Regions from separate parts of the Dyella agri genome, predicted to be linked through region 1. Evidence: predicted binding sites of a transcription regulator. Region 1 holds the regulator's gene; the other holds the start of a gene.

The links. Region 1 encodes sigma-54, which starts transcription at its own class of promoters, with help from an activator protein. Its sites were predicted from a motif close to TGGCACGNGCNTTGC; they were not measured.
Region 2: fliE (flagellar hook-basal body complex protein FliE) is a predicted target of sigma-54. The motif match lies at 2,110-2,124, and genes of this name have one in related genera.

Annotation. Positions count from the first base shown of each region.
Region 1 is NZ_JADIKL010000002.1:455,750-460,195, forward strand. Features, by position in the region: gene hprK (HPr(Ser) kinase/phosphatase) at 1-174, opposite strand, end outside; gene hpf (ribosome hibernation-promoting factor, HPF/YfiA family) at 310-633, opposite strand; gene ISP14_RS04530 (RNA polymerase factor sigma-54) at 788-2,254, opposite strand; gene lptB (LPS export ABC transporter ATP-binding protein) at 2,488-3,207, opposite strand; gene lptA (lipopolysaccharide transport periplasmic protein LptA) at 3,211-3,891, opposite strand; gene lptC (LPS export ABC transporter periplasmic protein LptC) at 3,833-4,446, opposite strand, start outside.
Region 2 is NZ_JADIKL010000009.1:26,890-31,335, reverse strand. Features, by position in the region: gene fliF (flagellar basal-body MS-ring/collar protein FliF) at 1-1,669, opposite strand, end outside; gene fliE (flagellar hook-basal body complex protein FliE) at 1,716-2,042, opposite strand; gene ISP14_RS15090 (sigma-54 dependent transcriptional regulator) at 2,152-3,585, opposite strand; gene ISP14_RS15085 (PilZ domain-containing protein) at 3,930-4,446, opposite strand, start outside.

The DNA.
Region 1 (4,446 bases):
GATCTGGATCTTGTTCGGGTAGATGACGTTGAGGTAGCCGATCAGCGAGGGCCGGCGCGCCTGCGCGGCACCGGGCTCCAGCGTGCGCGATTCGCCGCGCATGCCGGCCTGCCAGCGCAGCGCCATGCGCTCGTTGACGCCATCGTAGAGTTGTCTTGCGGTGAGCCGGTCCAAGCCTTCGGTCCTTTGCGTCGCGCGCCGCCCGTGGGGTCCGGGGCGGGGCAGGGCCATTGTGCCAGCTTGGGCGGAAGACGTGTTTCGCGGGAAGGCATGCGGGCCGCCCGTCGCCGGGCGGCCCGCAGGGGGACATCAGCCGTACTGGCGCTCGTCGCGCACGGCGCGCTGGTGCTTGTCGGAGATCTTTTCGCGGTGGCGCCGCAACTGGTTGACCAGCTTGTCGAAGAGCATGTCGATGGAAGCGTACATATCGGCCTCGGCAGCCTCGGCGTGCAGGGTGGCGCCGGTGACGCCGAGCGTGGCATCCGCGCGGTGCTGCAGCTTGTCCACAGAGAGCACCACGGTAAGGCTGATCAGTTTGTCGTCGAGGCGATGGAGGCGATCTAGCCTGGATTCGACGTGATTGCGCAGCGCGGGGGTGACTTCGATCTGCTGGCCGCTGAGTTGGAATTGCATGGTACGCCTCCTCTGGTGGTGCTTGCCGCGTTTCGCGGCGGGATGGACGCGCCGCGGACGGAGTGCCGTGGCGTGTCGTCGATCATCCTTCACTACGGGTAATGGGAGCGTTTTTCCTGCAGGCAAGTTCCCTTTAGGTGGATAGGTCCATCCTTTAGCCAATCCGCTGGCGTTCGCTGGAACTGGGAATGCGCAGCCCCTCCCGGTACTTGGCCACGGTGCGGCGGGCGACCTGGATGCCCTTGCCTTTCAGCTCCTCGGCCAGCGCCTGGTCGGACAGCGGCTTGCGCGGGTCCTCCGCCTCGATCAGCTTGCGCAGCATCGCCTGGATCGCAGTCGCCGAGGCGCTGCCGCCGTCCTCGGTGGACACGCCGCTGGAGAAGAAATACTTCAGCTCGAAGGTGCCGCGCGGCGTGTGCAGGTACTTGCGCGTGGTGACGCGCGAAATGGTGGATTCGTGCATGCCCACTTCTTCGGCCACCTCGCGCAGCACCAGCGGGTGCATCGCCTCGGGGCCGTAGTCGAGGAAGGCGCTCTGCCGCCGCACGATGGCGCTAGCCACCTTGAGCAGGGTTTCGGCGCGCGATTCCAGGCTCTTCAGCAGCCAGCGCGCCTCCTGCAGCTGGCCTTTCATCCAGCTGGCGTCGTCGCCGCGGGCGCGGGCGATCAGGTTGCAATAGTGCTGGTTCAGACCCAGCCGCGGCTGCGCGTCCGGGTTCAGGCGCACCTGCCAGCGGCTGCCGTCGCGCACCGCATAGACATCGGGCGCCACGTATTCCACCGGCGTGGTGTCCAGCGCCGCGCCGGGGCGCGGGTCGAGGCTGCGGATCAGCGCGGCGGCGGTGGCCACCTCGTCCTCGCCGGCGCGCAGCTTGCGCGCCAGTTTGGCGATGTCGTTGCGCGCGAGCAGTTCGAGTTCGCTGTCGACGATGGCGAGCGCCAGTTCGCGCTGCGGGGTGTCGGCGCTGAACTGCTCGAGCTGGCTGCGCAGGCAGTCGCGCAGGTCCAGGCTGGCCACGCCCAGCGGGTCGAAGCCCTGCAGGCGGCGGCGCACCGCCTCGATCTCGTCGAGGCTGGCGGCGATGTTCTCAGGCAACGCGGCGCGCACCGCCTCGATGCCGTCGGCGAGGTAGCCGTCGGCGTTCAGCGCGTCGATGATCACGGTAGCGATCGCGGTCTGACGCGGATTGAAGCCGGCGAGGTTGAGCTGCCACAGCAGGTGCTGCTGCAGGGTTTCGGGTGCCACGTTCTGTGGCTCGAAGTCCTCGTCGCCGCGCGTGTTGCCGCTGCTGCCGGTGCCGTTGGAAAAGTCGATCGGGGTTTCGACGCTGCCGCCGCCGTCGTCGGCCCATTCGGCGCCATCGTCGCCGTCGACTCTCTGGTCGGCGGCGGCTTCGGCGGGGCTGGGCGCCTGTGCGTACTCGGCTTCCGGCGCAGCCTCGTCGGTGACGGTTTCTTCCTCGCTCTCGTCGGCGAATTCCAGCAGCGGATTGCCTTCGGCGAGCTGCCGCAGTTCGGCCTCCAGCTCCAGTTGCGACAGCTGCAGCAGGCGGATGGCCAGCTGCAGCTGCGGCGTCAGGGTGAGCTGTTGATGGAGGCGGAACTGGAGTGCGGGTTTCATGCCGGCCGGTTGGATGGACTGGGCTCCATCCTACCCGCAGCCGGCGGGGGCGGCCATAGCCGCGCGCCGCTGTTGTGAAGCCGGCGTTAGAGCCTGTGCGACACCTTCACGCAACCGCGTTGCCCACCGTGCGGCAGCGTGCAGTTGACCCGACGGCCGGCTGGCGCCGCGCCACGCGCCAGCACTTGGAATCCGCGGCAAACAACCCGGAGAGCCGGGGATTGAACAGGCTCTTACAACCTGAATTCGCGGCCCAGGTAGACCTCGCGCACCTTCTCGTCGGCGAGGATGTGGGCGGGGGTGCCGCGCGACAGCACTTCGCCGTCGTTGAGGATGTAGGCGCGGTCGCAGATGCCCAGCGTCTCACGCACGTTGTGGTCGGTGATCAGCACGCCGATGCCGCGTTCCTTGAGGTGGCGCACGATGCGCTGGATCTCGCCGACCGAGATCGGGTCGACGCCGGCGAAGGGTTCGTCCAGCAGCATGTAGCGCGGGTTGGCGGCCAGCGCGCGGGCGATCTCCACGCGGCGGCGTTCGCCGCCGGAGAGGCTGATGCCTTTCTGGCCGGCGATGTGGGCGATCTTCAGCTCGTCGAGCAGGCTTTCCAGTTCTGCATCGCGCTGTTGCGCGCTGAGGCCTTCGCGCAGTTCCAGCACGGCCATGATGTTGTCCGCCACGCTGAGCCGGCGGAACACCGAGGCCTCCTGCGGCAGGTAGCCGATGCCCAGGCGCGCGCGCATGTGCATCGGCAGGCCGGTGATCTCCTGCTTGTCCAGCTTGATCGTGCCGGCGTCGGCCTCGATCAGGCCCACCACCATGTAGAAGCAGGTGGTTTTGCCGGCACCGTTGGGGCCGAGCAGACCCACCACTTCGCCCTCGCGGATGGAGAAGGCGAAGTCGCGTACCACCTGGCGCGCCTTGAAGCTTTTTTGCAGACCTTCAGCGGACAGCATCGATCAGTTGCCCTTCGCCGGTGCAGGTGCCGTCGCGGGCGCGACCGCCTTGGCGGGCAGCTTGCCGGCTACCGGCTCGTTGTCGGGTACCGGCTGCGCGGTGGGCGGCTTCTTGCAGATCACCGGCGTGGCCGCGGTGTTCTTGGGCAGGATCACGCCGTGCACCAAGCCGTCGCCGGCGGTGTCGCCGGTGATCAGGCTGGTGTTCTGGTTGTAGGTGAGCTTGTCGCCGTGGAATTCGCCGCGGCACTGCTGGTCCACCACCGCATTGCCGGTGAGCACGGCGATGCTGTTGAGGTTGTCGTAGTCCAGCGTGGTCCCGTCGCCGGTCATCAGGTTGTTGTTCTCGTCCAGCTCCTGGATGTGCGCCGGCTTGCCGGTGACCACCACGCGCGAGACCTGCTGGTCGGCGTCCAGGTAGATCTTGGCGACATCGCCGGTGACCAGCATGGTGCCCTGGGTGATCTTGACGTTGCCGGTGAGCGTGGTGACCGTGTTCGGCGCGTTGTAGGCGTCGGTGTGCTTGGCCACGTAGTTCATCGGCTGCTGCCGATCCGATTTCTTGGCGCTGGCCGCCAGCGGGACCAGCGCGAGAAGCGCCGCCACGCAGGCCGCGCCGAGGACGTCACGACTTGCGCGGATGCGACTGGCGCGGGCGTGGCGGGAAGGTGCCTTGGCTTGCATCGAGCAGCTCCAGGTGGTTGTCGTTGAGGTTGGCGCGCATGCCGATGCCGTCCAGTGTACGTGCGCCCTGCACGGCGTGCGCCGCTTCCGCCGTTTCCATGCGGTTGTCTTTCGGCCAGGCGGTGACTTCGGAGGTATCGATGGTCACTTCCGCCTGCGGCGCGCCCTTGGCATCGGTGAACGCGGGGCGCTGCATGTGCACCGGCCCCTGCAGCTTGATGAGGGTGCCGCTCTTGTCCACCCAGCCGTACAGCGAATGGCCGTGCCAGTCCGGCGTGCCGGGTTCCTTGGCGGAGATGTCGAACACCGGCGAATTGATGTACAGCGTCTCGTCTTCGTCGCGGCGATCCAGATGCGGCGCCTGCATGCGGAACGCCAGCTGGCCTTCGGGGTTGTAGGACCACATCCTGGAGTTGTAGAGGACGTAGCCCGAGCGCGGTGGGCCGACGAAGTCGTTCGGTTTCGTCGCCGGCCCCATCCACCACAGCAGCATCTGGGCGACGCCGGCGGCCAGCGCGACCAGCACGATCGCGCTGGCCAGCTTGCGGTCGCGCA
Region 2 (4,446 bases), on a different contig from region 1:
TGACCACCTGCGCCACTTGCTTGGAGTTTTCGCCCACCATCCGGCGGGCCTGGCCGATGCGCTGTTCGTAGGCCAGCGTAGGCGCCATATCGATACGGACCGGTTGGCTGCTTTCGCGCGGCTCGTCGTCGCCTATCCGTACGGACACGCTCGGCAGCGGCGTCGCGAAGGCTTCCCGCGCCGGCGCACTGCGCAGCAAGCCCTTGAGCAGCGGGCGCAACAGACCGAACGCCACCAGCAGCGCTACCAGCACGCCGAGGCCTTGCTTGATCAGGTCCAGCGCGCCGGGGCGTTCCCACAGCGGCGTCGCCGGCTGCGCATCCGGTGCGCCGTTGCGATGGAAGGCCTGGTTGATCACGCTGACGCTGTCGCCGCGTGCGGCGTCGAAACCCACGGCGTTCTTCACCAGGTCGGTGAGGTGCTGCAGTTCCTGCGCGGTGAAGGGCACGCTCTTGGCGTCGCCGTTGGCGCCGTTGGCGCCGCCCACCAGCTTGTCGTCCACCACCACTGCCACCGTGAGACGGGCCAGGCGGCCGGCCGGGTCGCTGACGTGGCTGATGGTGCGGTCCAGTTCGTAGTTGCGGGTGGCGCTGTTGGAGCTGTCGGTATCGCGGCTGCCGGTCACCGCGGTCGCGCTGCCCGGTTTGGCGGCCGCGCCGGCGTTCGGCTTGGCGGCCGTGGGCTGCGCCACGGTCTGCGGCGGCTGGTTGCTGAGTGCGCCGGGCACGCCGCCGCCAGCCTCGCCCGCGCCATGCTGTTCGCTGCTGACCTGCTCACTGCGCAACGCGGGATGATCGTGGCCGTAGGTCTCGCTGGCCTTCTCGGTCTGGCTGAAATCCAGGTCCGCGTTGACCTGCGCGCGCACGCGGCCGGGACCGGCCAGTGGCGTCAGCAGTTCTTCGATGCGCTGTGCATAGCCGTTCTCGATGCGCGTGGCCAGCCGCAGGCGATCGTCGCCCGCCGCATCAGGCGAGTCCGCATTGCTGCTGGTCAGCAGCCGCCCCTGCTGGTCGACCACCGAGACCTGGTTGGGATCGAGCCCCGGCACGCTGGATGCCACCAGGTGGACGATCGCCGCGACCTGTCCCGCATCGAGCTGGCGTCCCTGGTACAGCGTGAGCAATACCGAGGCGCTGGCGCCGTGGTTGTCGCGGATGAAGGCCGAAGGCTTGGGCATGGCCAGGTGCACGCGCGCGGCGCGCACCGATTGCAGCGACGCGATGGTGGCGCCGAGGTCGCTCTCCAGCATCTGCTGGTAGCGCGTGCGTTCGGCGAGGTCGCTCATGCCGAACGGCGAATCGCCGGCCGACTGCGTGTTGATCGCGGCGCTGCCCTGCGGCAAGCCCTTCGCCGCCAGCCGCAGCCGCAACGCGGCCAGGTCGGCGGCGGGCACCATGATCGAAGTGCCATCGTCGCCCAGCTTGTATGCGGAACTGGAAGCTTGCAGCTCCTGGGTGATCGCGGCGGCGTCTTTCTGGTCCAGCCCGGCGTACAGCAGGCCGTAGTTCGGGCCGCGCGACCACAGCACCACCGCCACGCCGAGCGCTACCGCCGCAGCCACCGCCACCAGCAGCGCGAGCTGGCGCGCCGCCGGATTGCGGGTGATCTGCTTGAGGGAGTCCAGGCGCACGCCGCTGTTGTCGGTCGTGGCGATGGCGTTGTCGGCCATGCGGCTGCTCGTCGGTCAGTATGGTTCGGTAATCGTGGCGCCGGCGTCAGACCGACATGTTCATGACGTCTTTGTAGGCGTCGACCAGCTTGCCCTGCACCGCCACCATCGTGCGCAGCGAGAGATCGGCCTTCTGCACTGCGATCATGGTGCGGCCGAGGTCGGCGCCGGGATCGCCGCGTTCGAAGCTGGCGGCCATCTGACCCGCCTGCATCTGGCTGTTGCCCACGGCGGCGATGGATTGCTTGAGCAGGCTGGAGAAATCCGAGGGCCCGCTGCTGGCCGGCGCCTGCACCGCGGTTTCCGGCATGCGCACCTGCGCCGTCATCTGGCGCATCTGGGCAAGCAGGTTGTTGACGTCGATCGTGCTCATGGCGCGGGATCCATGCCGATGGGTGGGAGACGAAATCCCGTCGCGTGACGGGTTTGAAGCTGTGAATGCACGAGCCGTGCCACGCATCGCGCGCGATGCGTGGCCGCTCTCACGCCGCCAGGCTGTTGTTGGCCTGCAGGCCGTACTTGCGCAGCTTCTCCACCAGCGTGGTGCGCTGCATGCGCAGCAGGCGCGCGGCGTGCGCCACCACACCGCCGGTGACGTCGAGCGCCTGGCGGATCAGCCCCACCTCGATGTCGGCCAGGTGGTCCTTCAGGTCGATACCGTCCTCGGGCAACAGGCGCTGCGCCTCATCCACCGGCTGCACGCCGATCGCAGCGGAGGGCACCAGCCCGTCTTCCATCATGGCCAGCAGGGCGGCGCCGTGCACTTCGTCGCCGGCGTGCGCGTGACGGTATTTCGACGGCAGTTCGCTGGCGCGCACCTCGCCGTGCGGGCACAGGATCGCCATGCGCTCGACCAGGTTGGCCAGCTCGCGCACGTTGCCCGGCCACGCGTGATCGCGCAGCGTCTGCATCGCGCCGGCGCTGAAGCGCGCCACGCCGAGGCCGCGGCGGGCCAGGCGCTGGTTGAATTCCTCGATCAGCAGCGGCAGGTCTTCCAGCCGCTCGCGCAGCGCCGGCAGCTCCAGCGGGAACACGGACAAACGGTAGAACAAGTCCTCGCGGAAGCGGCCTTCGGCGATCGACTGCTCCAGGTTGCGATGGGTGGCGGCGATGATGCGCACGTCGCAGCGCTGGGTGCGGGTACCGCCCACGCGTTCGTACACGCGCTCCTGCAGCACGCGCAGCAGCTTCACCTGCATCGGCAGGCTCATGTCGCCGATCTCGTCGAGGAACAGCGTGCCGCCCTCGGCCAGTTCGAAGCGGCCCTTGCGCGCGCTGATCGCGCCGGTGAACGCGCCCTTCTCGTGGCCGAACAGCTCGCTTTCCAGCAGCTCGGCCGGGATGGCGCCGCAGTTGATCGCCACGAACGGCTTGTCGCGGCGGCCGGAATGCTCGTGCACGGCGCGCGCCACCATTTCCTTGCCGGTGCCGGACTCACCCAGCACCAGCACGGTCGAATCGAACGGCGCCACCTGGCGGATCAGCGCATTGACGCGCAGCATCGGCGCCGAGTTGCCCACGAAGCGCAGCGCGGCGGGCTGGGTATCGGGCTGGCGCGCATGGATGCCGCGCAGCGCCTCGGCCACCTGTTCGTAGCGCAACGGGAACTCCAGCATGCCCACGCGCGCGGCGGACTGCGCCGCTGTCCTCGCATAGCGCACGGCGAGCGGCACGTCGGCCGCCACCAGCATCGGCACGCGATGCGCGGCGTCGCCAAGCAGGCCCAGCTGGCGCTCGGTCTCGGCTTCGTCGTCGACGCCGCCCACGTATACCGCGCGCCAATCGTGAATGGACTCGTCGGCTAGCTTGCAGTCCGCGGCGTGTCGCGGCCGGTAGCCCAGGAAATGAAGCGCCGACAGCACGGCGCTTGCACGTTCCGCATCAGGCTCGATAACGAGGAAATCGAATTTCTGCACACCCCTTCTCCTTACGCACAAATCGCAGCCCACGGCTTCCAGCGGGGCGCGCTGTTCGTCTGTGCCGACTTTCCGTCGCCGGCTCGATGAACCAAGAGCAACAAGGAGGCCAACTTTGGCGGCCGTGGCGACAGCAAAACGTCGCTCGTCGGATGAACCACGACGGCCGGACTGGGCGGCGTGCGCAAGAGTTTGCCGCAAACGCATGAAACGAAAGGTCTTTGCCAGGCGCCGGCTTCGTGACGAAGGCATCCGGAAGCACGTGACGGGCGTCGAAATTTTTTCAGCGGAAGTTGCGCAACTGTGATCGATATCACATGCGAAATGACAACTACGTCGGCGGCTCATCCAAGCTGCTGGCGCGCCTCTGCCACTTTGCGTCGGTGATGACGGAACACGAGGCGCTCAATCGCGTCACTTATCGCATCGCCCGGCGTCGCGAATTCCATGAAACCGCGACCGTCGTCGAACACGCGCACCACGCGCCCCACCAGTTCGAGCGGCAAGCTGCGGCAGGCATCGAAGTGCAGGCGCAGGCGCAAGCCATCGCCGGGCGGCAGCAGCGCGGCCGGCAGCAGGGCACCGACGGCATTGAAACGCAGCGCATGGCGCGGCGGCAGCGTGGCGGCGGGTGCCAGCAGCTGGTTCACGATTTCCACCAGCGCGGTGAGCTTGGCATCCATGCGCAGCATTTCCTGCATCAATGGATTGTCGTCGTCGCCGAAATCGGCGCGGCGCTCTTCCAGCGCCGCCAGGGTCGCCAAGGTGTTCGCGTTGCGTTCGGCCAGCCGCTGCAGCAGCTCGGCCGGCGGCGGCCAGGCCAGTGGCTCGCTGTCGGAGTGCAGATGCTCCTCGCTGCTC